Regions from separate parts of the Clostridium sp. LBM24168 genome, predicted to be linked through region 1. Evidence: riboswitches for the same ligand, from Rfam matches in the RefSeq annotation. Region 1 holds a riboswitch; each other region holds the start of a gene.

Region 1 (5,403 bases):
TAAATACAGTATATATTCACAAATATATGTATATAGGTTATAATGGGGGTAATTTGTAAAATGCGAGTTGAATAAATGGGAGGGATATGTTTTGAAATTCAAATTTGATCACAACAATATAAATGTACTGGATATTCAAAAATCAAAAAGATTTTATGAGGAGGCACTTGGATTCAGGGAAATCGATAGAAAGATTCCCGACGACAACAGTTTTATACTTGTCTATATGGGAGACGGGAACAGTAAATACAAAATAGAGCTTACCTGGCTTAGAGATAGAAAAGAACCTTATAATCTTGGAGACAACGAAATACATATGGCGGTGAGGACGGACGATTATGATGCTGCCTACGAGCACCACAAGAAGATGGGATGTATATGCTATGAAAACAAGAAAATGGGATTATATTTTATAGCTGATCCAGATGGTTACTGGACGGAAATACTGCCTCGGAAATAAAGTCCATTACTTATTAACATAGGGTCATAAGTATGCCTTAATTCAGACTTAGTAAAGATGCCGACTTAAAATAGATAACTTCACTAAGCTGGTGTCTTTATGCTTTCATATCCGCTCTTGCGGCAGTGTAGGCTTCATGATAAATTGCTGTTGTTTCATCATAAAACTGATCTTCTGCTCTTGTATGTCCTTCTGCCCATCCAGTATTAGAGCTATAAGATAAAACTTCGTCACCATTTTGATCATAAATAAACATAGATGATCCAGTTGCACCAACGCACATTTGCCCTGTAAAAGGTAATCCAGTAATCCTAAAAAAGTATGGTAAGCCATTTGTATATTTTGCGTTCATTATTGTAGGTGTCATTAATGAGATAAGCTTTGAACGATCAGGAGATACATGTTGTTTTTTATAGGAATTGATATAGGGATATATAATCATTTCCTATGTATACACCTTTCGCCGCGCCTTCCTGTGCCATTTCCTGAATTTTTTTTACAACACTATCTGACAAGGAAGTTGTATTTTCCTTTTTAGAAGTAGCCGAAGTGCTTTCAGTAGAAGTACCTTTATCTGTTTTTGATGCTTCCACTTTTGTTTTGGAAATAGTATGAGAATTCATATGTAAGAAGCCTCCCATACCAACAGAATGTATAATCATAACGTTCCCTCCTTATATATTTTATCGCCCATTTTGAGAGAAACTAAAGATATAGGAAATTATTTAGGAATTAAATCAGAATGTAATATAATAAATTACTATAATATTTGCCTTCAAAGGAAAATATGGTAAAATTAAAGTATAAAGATGAATTTTATAAATAGTAGAGGTATTAATGTTATATTTAAATTATTTAAGTGGAATAATATCTTTATTGATAACCATATTTTTCATTGCACTGGGTGAAGCTAATAGCAGCACACCAGTAAAAATATCTGTTATTTTGCTTATAATTTCTATACCATACACAGAAATTCATCTAAGGAAAGTGTTTAATAAAGATGGAGTAAAAAAACTATAATTGGCACATTATCAATTATATTATACTGTCGTAATTTTAAAAATTTTTTTGGAGAAATACATTATGAAAATAAAAAAGAAACTGCCGATTAAAATAGCAGTTATAATTGTTTCAGCTGTTACTGTGTTATTTGCACTATTATCCATTAAAGACAGCAGCAATTATGTATTCCGCCTTTTGGCTCAAGGGAGTCTATGTTTAACAATGTTTTTAAGTGGCGTTAATTATTTTGGGTATCAAAAGCAAAAAGCATTAGGAATTTTCCTGTGGATTGTTTCTGCATTTATGCTGTTTGTAATTGTTGATACGATAATTAGATCAGTTAATGTTTAAAATAGGTTATGTTTTAATATAATGTTGAAATATAGCCTAAAAAATTATAGTTGGGATTGCCTGCCTATAATACTCAATATAAGAAGATTGCGTACTATATAATTTCTGCAAAAATTTCATGTATATTTCCATCTGGGTCAGCAAATAGTGCTGTTCTTTGATTCCAAGGCATATTTTGTGGTTCATGAACAGAAATTGCTCCTTTGGAGATTAACTTCTTAAATGATTCATCAACATCATTAGGATTTTCACATGGAAAAGCAAGTTCAAAGCCTTGTCCAGAGGACTCTTTCCTATATTCGCTACTATACACATACATAACATCTCTCATACAAATAGCAAATCTTACTCCATCGTTTTCAAATTCAACATAATTACCAAGGTCATTCTCAATTCTAAACTCAAGAACTTGATTGTAGAAGTTTTTCATTTTATCTATATCATTTGTCCAAATTGTAATAAGATTAATTTGTGCTTTCATTGTATATTTCCTCCCTTTCTTAATTTAACTTATAGTTCACTCTAATATAATATTGTTCATTAGAGTATAATTTTGCATAATGCTTATTATAACATAATTTACAAGATATCATAGTGAGGAAAGGCATGAACAGACCAAAGAAACACTGAAAACTCACAATAAGAGACTGACTAGGGGCTATTTTTTAATTGTTTTTGTTATATTTTTTATGTATTAGCCAAATTATTATTTTTATATAAAAAAAAGCCAACCCGAAGGTTGGCAAAGAAAGGGAATGTAAAAACATCATTAATTAGTATATCCAAAATGTAGAATTTTATTTAAGATATAAGTAGTAATATATAACTTAGTATTTTTATAAATATCTGCGAATATCTCTTAATCTCAGTATATTCTGTACGGAAATATTACCTCTAAAATAAAGTCGACATATATTCACAAGATTATATCTATTGGAATAATATGTATGGGTGAATATTAGATATCGGAGGAATTTTGGTGGGTTATTATGTTGAGGTAGAGCCCTGGGTGAAGGTTTATGTTGAGGATCTCAATCCTCATGGAAGAAAAACCATAGTGTTTTTACATGGCTGGCCTGGAAATCATAATTTATTTGAATATCAATTTAATATACTTCCTAAAGAGGGATATAGATGTATAGGCATAGATCAAAGAGGATTTGGCAAATCTGATAAACCATTTACAGGGTATGATTATAATACGCTAGCAAATGATGTTAGGCAGGTGGTGGAGACACTACAATTGAAGGATTTTATGCTGGCGGGCCATTCCACAGGAGGAGCCATTGCTGCCAGATATATGTCAAGGTATAAGGGATATGGTGTATCAAAACTTATGTTTTTTGCGGCAGCAGCCCCAAGTCTTATCAAGCGTCCGAATTTTCCATACGGGCTTGATAAAAAAATTGTAACTGACATTATTGATCAAACATATGAGGATAGACCTAAAATGCTAAGTGATTTTGGTGATATATTCTTTTTTAAGCATATAACCAGATCCTTTGCTGATTGGTTCCTGGATTTGGGATTACAGGCAGCAAGCTGGGCAACTATTGCAGTAGCAGATACATGGCTGCGGGAGCAGCTGTTTGATGATTTGCTTTCAATAAATGTTCCAACATTGATCCTTCATGGAATTCACGACAGGATTGTGCCTTTTGAACTGGGGGAAATACAGAATGAATGTATTGAGAATTCAACCTTAATACCGTTTCAATACAGCGGGCATGGCTTGTTTTACGATGAGAAAGATAGATTTAACGAGGAATTAGTGAAATTTATTGGATAATAGAGCTCAAGAATTAATTTCAGGATATAAAATTGTCGATTGTCAAGGGAATCAAGTTGTGTTAAACTAAAACTAAGTAGTTAAATAAAATTAAATAGACAAATAGATTTTTACTGGGTGTGCCGAAGTGCTGAGAGAGATTTTCGAATCTCAAACCTTAGAACCTGATGTAGTTAATTCTACCGTAGGGAAAGTATGTATATTGCGAGTTAGACGGAGTATATTTCAGCTTTCTTTAGGGGAAGGCTGATTTTTTTATGAGAAATTTATAGATATAAAAGGAGGAAGGTATTATGAACTATTCTACTCAGATGGATGCTGCTAAAAAAGGTATAATTACAAGAGAAATGAGGGTAGTAGCTGAAAAGGAAAATATAGATATAGAAAAATTGAAAGAACTGATCGCAGAAGGACAGGCTGTAATTCCTGCCAATAAGAATCATGCTTCACTTGATCCGGAGGCTGTGGGAAGTGGACTTAAGACAAAGATAAATGTAAATCTGGGAATATCAAGGGATTGTCCTGATGTAGACATTGAACTTGAAAAGGTTAAGAAGGCAATTGAAATGAAAGCCGAGGCCATAATGGATTTGAGCTCTTTTGGAAAAACCGAGGAATTCAGAAAGAAACTTATAGATATGAGCAGTGCCATGATTGGAACCGTTCCAATATATGATGCAGTTGGATTTTATGACAAGGAGTTAAAGGACATAACCGAGGAGGAATTCATAAAAGTCATCGAAAAGCAAGCAAAGGACGGAGTTGACTTTATGACGATTCATGCAGGCATAAACAGGGAAACTGCTGAGGTGTTCAAGAGAAACAGGAGAATCATGAACATAGTTTCAAGGGGCGGATCACTTATGTATGCCTGGATGGTGCTTAACAACAAGGAAAATCCATTTTATGAGCATTTTGATAAGATACTTGACATATGTGAAAAATACGATGTAACCTTGAGCCTTGGAGATGCCTGCAGGCCCGGGTGTGTCTCCGATGCGACAGATGCTGTTCAAATAAAGGAACTCATAACACTTGGAGAACTTACCAAAGCTGCATGGGAGAGAAATGTACAGGTTATGATAGAGGGACCGGGACATATGGCATTGAATGAGATAAAAGCAAATATGATTCTTGAAAAAAAATTGTGCCACAATGCTCCATTTTATGTCTTAGGGCCTCTGGTTACAGATATTGCACCTGGCTACGATCATATAACAAGTGCCATAGGAGGGGCTATTGCAGCTGCCTCCGGTGCGGATTTCCTGTGTTATGTTACTCCTGCAGAGCATCTTAGACTTCCTACACTGGATGACATGAAGGAGGGAATTATAGCTTCAAAAATAGCTGCACATGCAGCAGATATAGCAAAAGGTGTAAAAGGAGCAATTGACTGGGACAACAAAATGGCAGAGGCAAGGCAAAAACTTGACTGGAAAAGAACTTTCGAGCTTTCAATAGATCCGGAAAAAGCTATAAGATATAGAAGGGAATCAACTCCGGAATGTGATGATACATGTACAATGTGTGGTAAAATGTGTGCGGTTAGAAATATGAACAGGGTAATGAGTGGAAAAGATGTAAATATACTTAGAAAAGATGATTAATTGTGATTAAAAACTCCCGACATGGATATAATTATTAAAAAAATAGTTGGGAGGTAATCTACTTGAATAATGTTACTCTTATAGGAAGGCTTACTAAAGATGCTGAGCTTTTCAAAATAGAAAACAGCAAAAGGAGTATTTTAAAATTCATATTGGCAGTAGATAAAAACTTCATAGGCAAAAAAGGAGAA
Region 2 (5,403 bases), 1.5 Mb from region 1:
TAAACCTTAGACTTTTTCCATTAAAATCCTTGATTTCATGAGAATATTTAAAATTCATTCCCAATTCAAAAGCTCCCTGACCTGTTATACCATTTACAAATACAATTTTAGCTCTCGGATTTGCCTGTTTTACATGAAATGAAAATACTTCCCTTTCTGCCTGGGAAACTATATCTCCTTTTGTTATAACCACAATATCTGCAAATTTAAGCATAGGCCCTATTTTCTTTGGTGTATTTATTCCCGATAGACAATCTATAACACAAATTGAAAGAACTTCTTTGATATGTGGCGAACATCTATTACACAGACCTGCACTCTCAGTTATGAGGTAGTCAAATTTTTTACTGAATCCCCATTTTACACAATCCTCTATATTACTTACATAAAAATGATCAGGGCATAATCCACCAGAAATTCCAACCTTAACATCAACTTCGGCTTTTCTGTATAAATCATCATCATACGTAGACAGACAATCAAATTTTACGACCCCTACCCTGGATCCCATGTCTTTTAAGTTGTTTATAGTTTTCAAAATAACTGACGTCTTCCCGGAAGAAGGCGGACCTGCGACTGTTATTAATCTCAATTAAATCATTCCTTTTCTAATCCTTATATTTAAAATATTTGCCTATATCAAAATCTATTATTTCTCCATCCCGCAATTTGTTTCTTATTTTCAGCAGCTTACTATCAATATATTCAAGAGGCTCTAAATTTTTTTTCTCATTTTTATCTATCTTTATAACCTTGTATATTCCTCCATTTTTTATCACAATTCTCGTATTACCCATAAGTGCCAAAATCGGATCGTGAGTTGACATAAAAATAATTTTATCCTTTTTGAGAAGTGTTTCAATAGCCTTTCTACGGTCTATTCCTGCATTTTCTATCTCATCAATCAATATTATAGGCGATCTGCTGAGCAATGCCGTGTCGGCAATCATAAGAGCCCTGGACTGTCCACCACTTAGCTGGGTTATTGGAGCATCTTTTGAAAATTTTTCTCCTGCAAGATCATTTGCACATTTTACTATCGACTTCACAATTTCACAGGGATTGCATATCATTCGGCTTTCTGCATGCATTTCAATAAATTCTTCTACGGTAACATCCATTATGAAATTCATATTTTGTGAAAGCTGCGCAACCATCTTATTGTCCAAAGAAAATCTGTCTTTCTCTTCAGGTACTTTGCCGTTTATAAGTATCTGCCTTCCTGTTGGAGTATCATTTTGTGCAAGACATTCTATATCCTCAAGAAGCCTGCTCTTTCCTGAACCAGTCCGTCCAACTATACAAACTACTTCCCCACATCTAAATGTCAATTCTGATCCTTCATCTTTTCCTGACTTGTCATGTCCTCCTATTACAGTTACCGATCTAATATTACAGCTGTTCATATCTTTTATTTTCCTCATCTTTTCAATAAAATCTTCAAAATAACTCAAAATTTGATTGCTGTTGTAACCCATACTTTCAAGGTACATTTCATCTAAACCAGATATAACTTTTCTGGCTGTCATTGAAGTATCGACATTATTAATTCCTATAGATATAAAAAAATTTTTCGTACTAGGATATTTTTCTAAGATATCTTCTATCTTCACATCAACTATATCTTCCATCAAATCTCCACCTTGAATTTAGTAGCTTATAAATAATTATAATATTAAATTGCAATAATTTAAAGTATATTAAGTAGTATTTATAAATAATTTGTGGTTTTTATTAATAAAAACGTAATTTAAACATAATATTAATGCAGTATACATAAAAATATATAGTATGAAATTAATTTTCAAATTTGGAGATGATAATAGTGGAATCAACAATAATTCTTGTTATAATACTGGCAGTTTCAGTTCTTGGAAAAGCCAATTCTGTGGCTATCGCAAGTTGTATACTCCTAATTTTAAAACTTCTTAATATAGATAAATATGTATTTCCGTCTCTACAAGAAAATGGTTTATCATGGGGATTGATAATATTACTAATATCCATTTTAATACCTATAGCAAATGGTAGTGTAAAATATATGGCCATAAAAAATGTGTTCACATCCTGGTTTGGAATATTTGCCCTCTTAATTTCACTTTTTACTACATACCTAAGTGGATTGGGAATGCAGTACTTGACCATACAGGGACATAGTGAAATTATGCCAGCTCTTATACTTGGTGCAGTCCTTGCTGCAGCATTTTTGGGTGGCGTTCCTGTAGGTCCCATGATAACTTCTGGAATGATAGCTCTGGGGCTAAAACTTTTTCATAAAATAGGTTCTTAAATATAAGTTGCAAATTTATCTATTTGTAGTAGAATTAATAGTGATAACGTAATATATTGTAGGGGTGCTTTTAAAAGCTGAGAAGATTTACATCTAACTCTTTGAACCTGATCCAGTTAAGGCTGGCGTAGGAAACATTTTGTATAATAATTTACATAATTTTAGGATTTCAAAAGGTGTATTGCTTCTTCAGCAGTACACCTTTCATTTTAAATTTACTATGGAAAGCAAGAGGTGACCGCAATGAAAAAAGTGCTGACTATTGCCGGTTCTGATAGTTCGGGTGGTGCCGGAATACAGGCTGATTTAAAAACAATGAGTGCAATCGGTGTATTTGGAATGAGCGCTATTACAGCTATAACAGCTCAAAATACAGTTGGAGTACAAAGTGTAATGGAAGCATCTCCTGAAATCGTTGAAGCTCAGATTAGATCAATATTTGATGATATAGAAGTTAATGCTGTAAAAATAGGCATGGTATCAAACAGCAAAACCATATCAGTAATATATAGACTATTAAAAGAATATAAAGTTAAAAACATAGTACTTGATCCCGTAATGATATCAAAGAGTGGCTACTTTCTATTAAAAAAAGAAGCACAGAATCAATTAAAATATCTAATAAGCATAGCAGATCTGGTAACTCCAAATATACCAGAGGCGGAAGTACTATCAGGAATAAAGATATCAAATGAAGATGATATGATAAAAGCAGCCTTCAAAATAAAACAACTTGGTTGTAGACATGTACTTGTAAAAGGAGGGCACAGACAAGAGGATGCAAATGATATCTTGTTGTACAATAACAAAATATCATGCATAAAATGCAACAGAATAGACACCAATAATACTCATGGAACTGGTTGTACTTTGTCTTCTGCCATAACCTCATATATAGCCAGGGGATTTGATTTAGAGCAGGCAGTTTTGAACTCCAAAAAGTATATAACAAAAGCTATAGAAAATTCCTTTCCCATAGGCCATGGTGTAGGTCCTCTAGGACATTTTGTAGAACTGTACAAAAAAGCAGGAATTTCCTATAAATAATACCTGGAATTCTCAATTCATAAGCTGGGAGGAAATTATAATGAATAATTCAAATTTGGAAAGAGTTTTAAATGTATTGCTTCAAGTAAGGCAAAAAGTTCCACTGGTTCAATGTATTACAAATCATGTTACAATTAACGACTGCGCAAATATACTTCTCTCTTATGGTGCTTCACCTGCCATGTGTGAAGCCTATGATGAAGTATTTGACTTTGTAAAAATATCACAGGCACTTTATATAAATCTAGGCACTTTGAATAAAGAACAAGAAACTTCAGTAATACTTGCAGTAGAATCTGCAAAAATAAATGATATTCCAGTAGTGCTCGATCCAGTAGCTTGCGCTGCTATTCCTAAAAGAATTCAGGTCATAAACAGAATTTTTGAGGTTGGCAAAATAGATATTATAAAAGGAAATATAGGAGAAATAAATTTTCTTGCAGGAAAATCCTCAAATGTAAAAGGCGTGGATTCTTTAGATGGTTCCGAAGGAGCAATGGAAAGTTGCATAAGACTTGCCAGAAAGTATAATTGCACTGTAGCCGCAACAGGTAAAGAAGATTTCATAACAAACGGCAAAGAAAGTGCCATAATACAAAATGGTACAAATATGCTCACCAAAATAACTGGTGCAGGATGTATGCTAGGTGCACTCTGCGGTGCAGCTGCTGGAGCTTGTAAAGATAATTTTATTGCTGCAACTGCAGCTATACTATCAATGAATATAGCTGCTGAGGAAGCCTTTAAATACGCAAAAGCTCCTGGAAGCTTCAGGGTAAAATTAATAGATTCAATATATGAATTGGACTGTGATAAACTAAGGAAAGGTGAAAAAATATTATGGGAATAAATTATAATTTATATCTGGTAACGGATAGGAGATTCATTGGATCAAAGCCCTTGAAAAAGGCCGTTGAAGAGGCAATACTAGGTGGAGTTACCTTAGTTCAAGTAAGAGAAAAAAATGCATCTTCAAGAGAATTTTATAGAATAGCACTTGAAGTCAAGGAAATTACACAGTATTATAAAATTCCAATCATAATAGATGACAGACTAGATATAGCTCAAGCTATTGATGCAGATGGAGTACATTTAGGTCAAACCGATATTCCCCTTGACATAGCCAGAAAAATACTAGGTATCAATAAGATAATAGGTATATCTGTCGGAAACATAGAAGAAGCTGTTGAAGCTGAAAATGGCGGTGCTGATTACCTTGGCATAGGTACTATATTTAATACCGGAACCAAAAAAGACATAGATATCCCTATAGGAATAGAAGGTCTCAATAAAATTTATAACAGTATAAACATACCTGCAGTTGCCATTGGAGGTATAGGACAGAACAACTTCAAAGAAGTATTTTCAACAGGTATAGATGGTATAGCCGTTGTATCTGCAATACTTGGAAGTAAGGACATAACTTCTGCAGCAAAGCAGTTAACAGCTATACACTAAATATACTCAGACAATTTTAACAAGCTCTGTTATTTTTTATTAGCAGAGTTTGATTTTTCTTCCTTGTTATTCTCATTGCCCTCAAAGCACTCTCTAAGACATTCCTCTATTACATCCATTGTTATTATAAAATTATTTTTCAATTCATGTTCACCCCTTTTTGTAATAAATATATAATATTAAGTCTAACTTTAATATTATATGTATCTCAGGCAAAATTATTACATGAATTGAAGTAAATTATAATCTTGGCACCAGTTTTATTATATTTACTATAACTTCAACAGCCTTTTCCATGGCAAATACAGGAATATATTCATATCTTCCATGAAAATTATGCCCTCCTGTAAATATATTAGGAGTTGGAAGCCCTACAAAAGAAAGCCTCGCTCCATCAGTTCCACCTCTTATAGGAGATATTTTGGGTTCTATATTTGCTTCACGCATAGCCTGAGCTGCAATATCCACTATATACTTAACAGGCTCTATTTTTTCTTTCATATTGCTATACTGATCTTTTATGTCAATTTCTATAATATTTCTACCATATTTATTGGAAATCACAGATGCACACTTCTCAATAAATTTTTTTCTTCTTTCAAAATTAT
Region 3 (5,403 bases), 1.2 Mb from region 1:
TCACTTTTTGAAAGTTACCTCATATATTATAATGAATAAAATATATGGAGGTATGGAAAAATTGGCACAAAAAAAGAGTTATAGTAGATACTTTATAATATTGCAGGAAGACGAAAAGGGATACTCTTTAGCTTCTGATAAAATAGCCTCGGGATATGCCAAATTGGAAACTAAAAATGATAAATGTAAGATATCCTATTATGTACAGAATTTAAAAAAGGATAAAACCCCTTACTACATGATACTTATATGTAATAAAAAAGATACAAAAAAAATGATCAATATCGGTGAAATGAACATAGACGATTATGGCAGAGCGGATATAAGTTATGAATATCCAGTAAATAATATATCTAATAGTGATATATCTATAGATAAAGTATCTGGAGCGGCAGTTGCCAGAATCTTGGATAATAATATAATATCTGTCATGAGTGGTTTTGCAAGTATGGAAGTTCCTGAATGGAAATCTTTTGATATCATAAAGGATAAAGCTAAGATTAACAGTAAACCAAAATCTAAACAGAATCAATCCATTACAGATAAAAAAGATGATAAGAAGGGAAAAGAATCTGAAAACAAGAGCATATTTGATAAGTACGAAGAGAATATAGAAGCTAAAAAGAGCAAGGATAAAGAACCTAAAAGTAATACTGAACCGGACAATACAAAAGATGCTGAAAAGAAAAATGAATTAAATAAAGAAAAAAAGGCTCAGGACACTAATAAAGATAATAATAGTAATGGTCTAAAACAAAAGTCAGAACAGCTGACAAATAAGATATCTGATCTTGTAGAAAATAAAGACAAAGAAGAATTAAAAAGAATTAGGAATGAACACAGCAATAAAGATATAGATGTTAATGAGGCTAAAGAATTTGAGGATGAAGATGAAATATATGTAGATAATTCATCTATGGAATTTCAGAAAAATTATAGAGTACATGGAAAAGAAGCTAAAGACAATTTTTTTGAGGATCTGATAGAAGGATTTAAAGAAACCTCGAATATAAGTAAGGAGTTAAAAAGATGCAAATGGTATAAGGTACCTGCAAGGTCTATACAAGATATGCAGGATGTGACTAATTATAATAAGTATACATTTGTTTATTATCCTATGACAGCCTATTATAATTATATAGAAAATTATTATCATTTCTTGATTGGATATAAGTATGATAAAAATAAAAATGTAAAATATATAATTTATGGAATACCGGGTACAAAAAATAAGGAAGAGCAACCTTATGGGGGTAGATCTGGCTTTGTAACATGGATTCCTCAAAAAGGTAAAAATAAGTTGGGATACTGGCTTATGTTTTATGACTTTAGAACAGGAACTGTTGATATCCCAGTAAAAGATGACAGTATATGCAGATAGTAACAATAAATAGAAAAAAATTAGGAATTACAATTATTTTAATAGGAATTATGATTTTAATTCTGGGGTTTGCAAAGGGTTTTGAGAGCAGATTGAAGTTTACATCCTTAATTCAAAATGATGTGAATTCTCTATCTGAATATACAGAATTAAATGGTAGGATAAAATATAAGCTCCCATCTGAATGGCAGGTTAGAAAACAGAATATGTTTGGAGATGAGATATTATGCCATACTGACTTTGAAAGTAAGGATGATAAAATAAGAGGATTTTTCCAAGTATGGAAGTTAAATGGAGATTTAAAGACATTTTTAAAAAACAGTAAAATAATATCTGATAAACAAAATCTATATAAATATTACTCCTTAAAAAATATAGATTTAGATAAAAGAAAAGGGTATCTACTTAAATATGATATTACAAAATCAGTTGGGGGCAGTTATATAGGAGAAGAATATTTTATAAAAAACGGTGATGAGTTTTATAGGTTTTCTTTCTTTGTGAAAGAAGAAGATTTTAAGGAAAATATGTCTGATATTTTTAAAACTGTGGTGAAGACTTTAAAATACAATTAAACTGCCTTCCTTTCAAGTTTATTTATTGAAAGGGAACTTTTTTTATTTTAGAATATGCTATAATGTTTATTAGGATTTTTAAGGTATAATATATTCATGAAGGGAAGTAGTAGGAAAATGAGTAATTGTGATGATTGTCCAGGCAATTCAAATTGCAATGTAGATAATAAAAATAAATGTTCGAAGATGGTCCCAAAGTTTGGTCATATCAAGCATATAATAGGAATTATGAGTGGAAAAGGAGGAGTCGGAAAATCAACTGTTACAGGATCACTTGCGATAAAGTTGAGATACAAGGGATATAAGGTAGGCGTTCTGGATGGGGATATAACAGGACCATCCATGCCGCGATTTTTTGGAATAAATGAGGAAAGGGCAAAGATAATTACTACAAATAATAGCCAGGATGTAAAGTTTTCTACTGTGAATACACATTTGGGAATTGAGGTCATATCATTAAATCTCTTAACTGAAAAAGAAGAACAGCCGGTTATATGGAGGGGACCTGTAATTACAGGTGTATTAACGCAGATGTATTCTGACACAGAATGGGGCGATCTAGATTATCTTCTTATAGATATGCCGCCGGGAACAGGAGATGTAGCACTTACTATAATGCAGGATATACCTTTGGATGGAATTGTAATTGTATCAACTCCACAGGATATGGTGTCAATGATAGTTAAAAAGGTTGTTATAATGGCTGAAAAGATGAATATAAATATAATTGGAGCGGTGGAAAATATGTCATATGTAAAATGCAGAAACTGTAATGAAAAAATAAGACTATTTAGTGAAAAATCTGCTAGTGAACAGGCTGCATATTTGGGATTACCACTTCTTGATGAAATACCCATGGATTTAGAACTTGTAAGTAAAATGGAAGAAGGAAAAGTTGAACAGTACATATCTAAATCTCCAGATTATAATAATTTAGTTGATAATTTTATGACCAGATTGAAAATATAGAATTAAATTTTGTGAATATATGTATATTCTTAATAAAATTAACAAACAATTATATTGTTAATTTTATTAAGAAAGCGGTGAATGTTATGAAGGCAGTAGTGGATAAAGATCTCTGTATAGGTTGTGGTATGTGCCCTAGTGCATGCCCAGAGGTCTTCACAATGGAAGACGATGGAAAAGCTGGAACTTTGGTAAGTGAAGTGCCCGGTACTTCAGAGGATTCAGCAGAGGATGCAAGAGATGGATGTCCTGTAAGTGCAATATCCATAGAAGAATAATTTTATAGAGTAGTTTTAAAAGCTGTGCAAAATTTGCACAGCTTTTAAAATTCTATTTATTAATAGAATTATGAAAAGTTTTCTTCTTTAAAATAGATTCCAGCTGTCTAAAGGGAAGTGCAGCTATTATGACTATACATATAATTCCTTCTATTAGCATAAAGCTTCCGTTTAATGATATTGAATATATTACAGGAGACATTCCTTTTGGAGCAAAGCTTCCAAAAAATAAAACTCCGGATATAAAATGACATATGAACCGCATAAATATCGCGGCTGCTGTACCTAGCAGTTTGTGATTACTAAAATAACCGGCTATGCCAAGTGCCATAAAAGGAAGTGGATAATCAAATAAAACTTGTACGGGCTGAAGTATGTAAGGATCAAGAATTAAAGTTATAATTCCATATAGGAACCCCGTTAAAAAGCCTACTTCAGGTCCATATAGAAATGCCATAAGCAATATAGGCACCATGCTACCAAGGGTTATACTTCCTCCCTGGGGGAAATGATATATTCTAAATATTTTAAGTATAGTAGCGAGAGCCAAAGCAATACCTATCTGGGTTATAAGTTGGGTTGAAAAACATATCTTTTTCACTTTAGCAATAAATATAATAATGGCAATTAGAGCTATAAGTGCAAATAGAGAACTTGGATGTGAACTTATTTCTGTAAGATTTTTTAATAGAAACATAATAAAAGATACCTCCTTAAACATATGCTTTGAGGTACCTAAAAAGTAAAATCCAACTTTTATAAAATATAATAAGAATATATTAAATATAAATTAGCTTCCCTACGCTGGTATTATCCAGATCAGGTAAAGGGTTAATAAAATATTTCTCAGCTTTAAAAAGCACCCCTAGCATTAATATAATTATAGTATATAAATACATATAATTCAACAAATAGGAGGTGTTGATATATTTATAAAACTTTTTCCTGTCATTTTCATTTGAGATGGTTCTATATCTATTTTATCGCCTATTTTGCAGTTGTAAGGTAATTGTGATATCGCAATACTTAGTGTTGTTCCATCTATTAAAGCTATAACAGCTTCTGTAGAGGTTGCTTCTATTATTTTACCTTTCATTGTTTCTCTCCTCATAATAAAAGATATTTTTAATTAATTGATTAATGTAGTATAATAATTTAGCATGTTTAAAAATCTTTGGATATAATTATTTTGTGAAATATATAGTTAATTATTCTAAAAAGTATAATTTCGTAATTAAAATAAGATATTTGAAGGCAGGTTTAACTTAGATTTGTTAATTGATGTATGTGGCATTTTATATAAATTGATATTCCAGTAATTGAATAGTATAATTACATTGTTACACAATATATAGTATTTAGGAGGAGCATTGTATGCTACATGTTGTAAAAAGAGATGGAAGAAAAGTAGAATTTAATTCTATTAAAATAACTAATGCCATAAAGGGATCTTCTGATGAAATAGGTTATGATCTAAAAGAAAGTGAATTCATTGATCTAACTCAGAAGGTTATAAGGCACATAGAAAATTTAAATTTACAAGAAATAAATGTAGAGGATATACAAAATATAGTTGAAGAAGTCCTTATGAGAAGAGGATATACTGAAATAGGGTTTGCATATTCCAATTATAGAAGGGATAGAAACAATATAAGGGAAATAAAGTCAGAACTTATGAAAGCTATTGATAAAATAGGAATAGAAACAGATAGAGACAATGCAAATGTTGGAAATAATTATAGTTCTAAACTTCTAAGAATAGCAAGCGAATCAAATAAATGGCACAATTTGGCTAAAATGCCGAAATATTTAGCAAAAGCACATGAAAATGGAGATATATATTATCATGATCTTGATTCTTATAATTTAAGTGTTAATTGTCTGCATATACCTACTAAAGAGATACTTTTGAAAGGATTTAATACTGGTTATGGATATATTAGATATCCTAAGAGGATAGAATCGGCGGCTGAACTTTCATGTATATTACTTCAATCATCACAAAATGATATGTTTGGGGGACAATCTCATCCGGATTTTGATAATGATATGTCCATTTTTATTGAGCCCACTAGACAGGAAATAATAAAAGATTTAAGAGAGCTGGAAGTGGGAGAAGATAAAATAGGTGAAATATCCGAAAAAAAGCTTAGAAGAAGCATAGAGCAAGCTATGCAGGGTATAATTTATAACTTAAATA

The links. Region 1 has a riboswitch for thiamine pyrophosphate ahead of thiC (phosphomethylpyrimidine synthase ThiC). Riboswitches for the same ligand answer to the same signal wherever they lie in the genome.
Region 2: another riboswitch for thiamine pyrophosphate. It lies ahead of thiD (bifunctional hydroxymethylpyrimidine kinase/phosphomethylpyrimidine kinase); the one in region 1 lies ahead of thiC (phosphomethylpyrimidine synthase ThiC).
Region 3: another riboswitch for thiamine pyrophosphate. It lies ahead of thiT (energy-coupled thiamine transporter ThiT); the one in region 1 lies ahead of thiC (phosphomethylpyrimidine synthase ThiC).

The regions. Positions count from the first base shown of each region.
Region 1 is NZ_CP196861.1:1,824,516-1,829,918, reverse strand. It holds gene ACSVC9_RS09070 (VOC family protein) at 92-460, shown strand; gene ACSVC9_RS09065 (hypothetical protein) at 558-743, opposite strand; gene ACSVC9_RS09060 (hypothetical protein) at 871-1,122, opposite strand; gene ACSVC9_RS09055 (hypothetical protein) at 1,547-1,816, shown strand; gene ACSVC9_RS09050 (VOC family protein) at 1,911-2,297, opposite strand; gene ACSVC9_RS09045 (alpha/beta fold hydrolase) at 2,796-3,605, shown strand; TPP riboswitch at 3,711-3,814, shown strand; gene thiC (phosphomethylpyrimidine synthase ThiC) at 3,899-5,212, shown strand; gene ACSVC9_RS09035 (single-stranded DNA-binding protein) at 5,275-5,403, shown strand, end outside.
Region 2 is NZ_CP196861.1:368,464-373,866, reverse strand. It holds gene ACSVC9_RS01790 (GTP-binding protein) at 1-592, opposite strand, end outside; gene ACSVC9_RS01785 (ATP-binding cassette domain-containing protein) at 609-1,631, opposite strand; gene ACSVC9_RS01780 (DUF441 domain-containing protein) at 1,826-2,290, shown strand; TPP riboswitch at 2,341-2,441, shown strand; gene thiD (bifunctional hydroxymethylpyrimidine kinase/phosphomethylpyrimidine kinase) at 2,534-3,337, shown strand; gene thiM (hydroxyethylthiazole kinase) at 3,378-4,187, shown strand; gene thiE (thiamine phosphate synthase) at 4,178-4,795, shown strand; gene pepT (peptidase T) at 5,036-5,403, opposite strand, start outside.
Region 3 is NZ_CP196861.1:3,049,779-3,055,181, forward strand. It holds gene ACSVC9_RS15225 (DUF7922 domain-containing protein) at 62-1,381, shown strand; gene ACSVC9_RS15230 (PsbP-related protein) at 1,372-1,956, shown strand; gene ACSVC9_RS15235 (Mrp/NBP35 family ATP-binding protein) at 2,074-2,925, shown strand; gene ACSVC9_RS15240 (ferredoxin) at 3,012-3,203, shown strand; gene thiT (energy-coupled thiamine transporter ThiT) at 3,256-3,900, opposite strand; TPP riboswitch at 3,983-4,080, opposite strand; gene ACSVC9_RS15250 (hypothetical protein) at 4,108-4,299, opposite strand; gene nrdD (anaerobic ribonucleoside-triphosphate reductase) at 4,578-5,403, shown strand, end outside.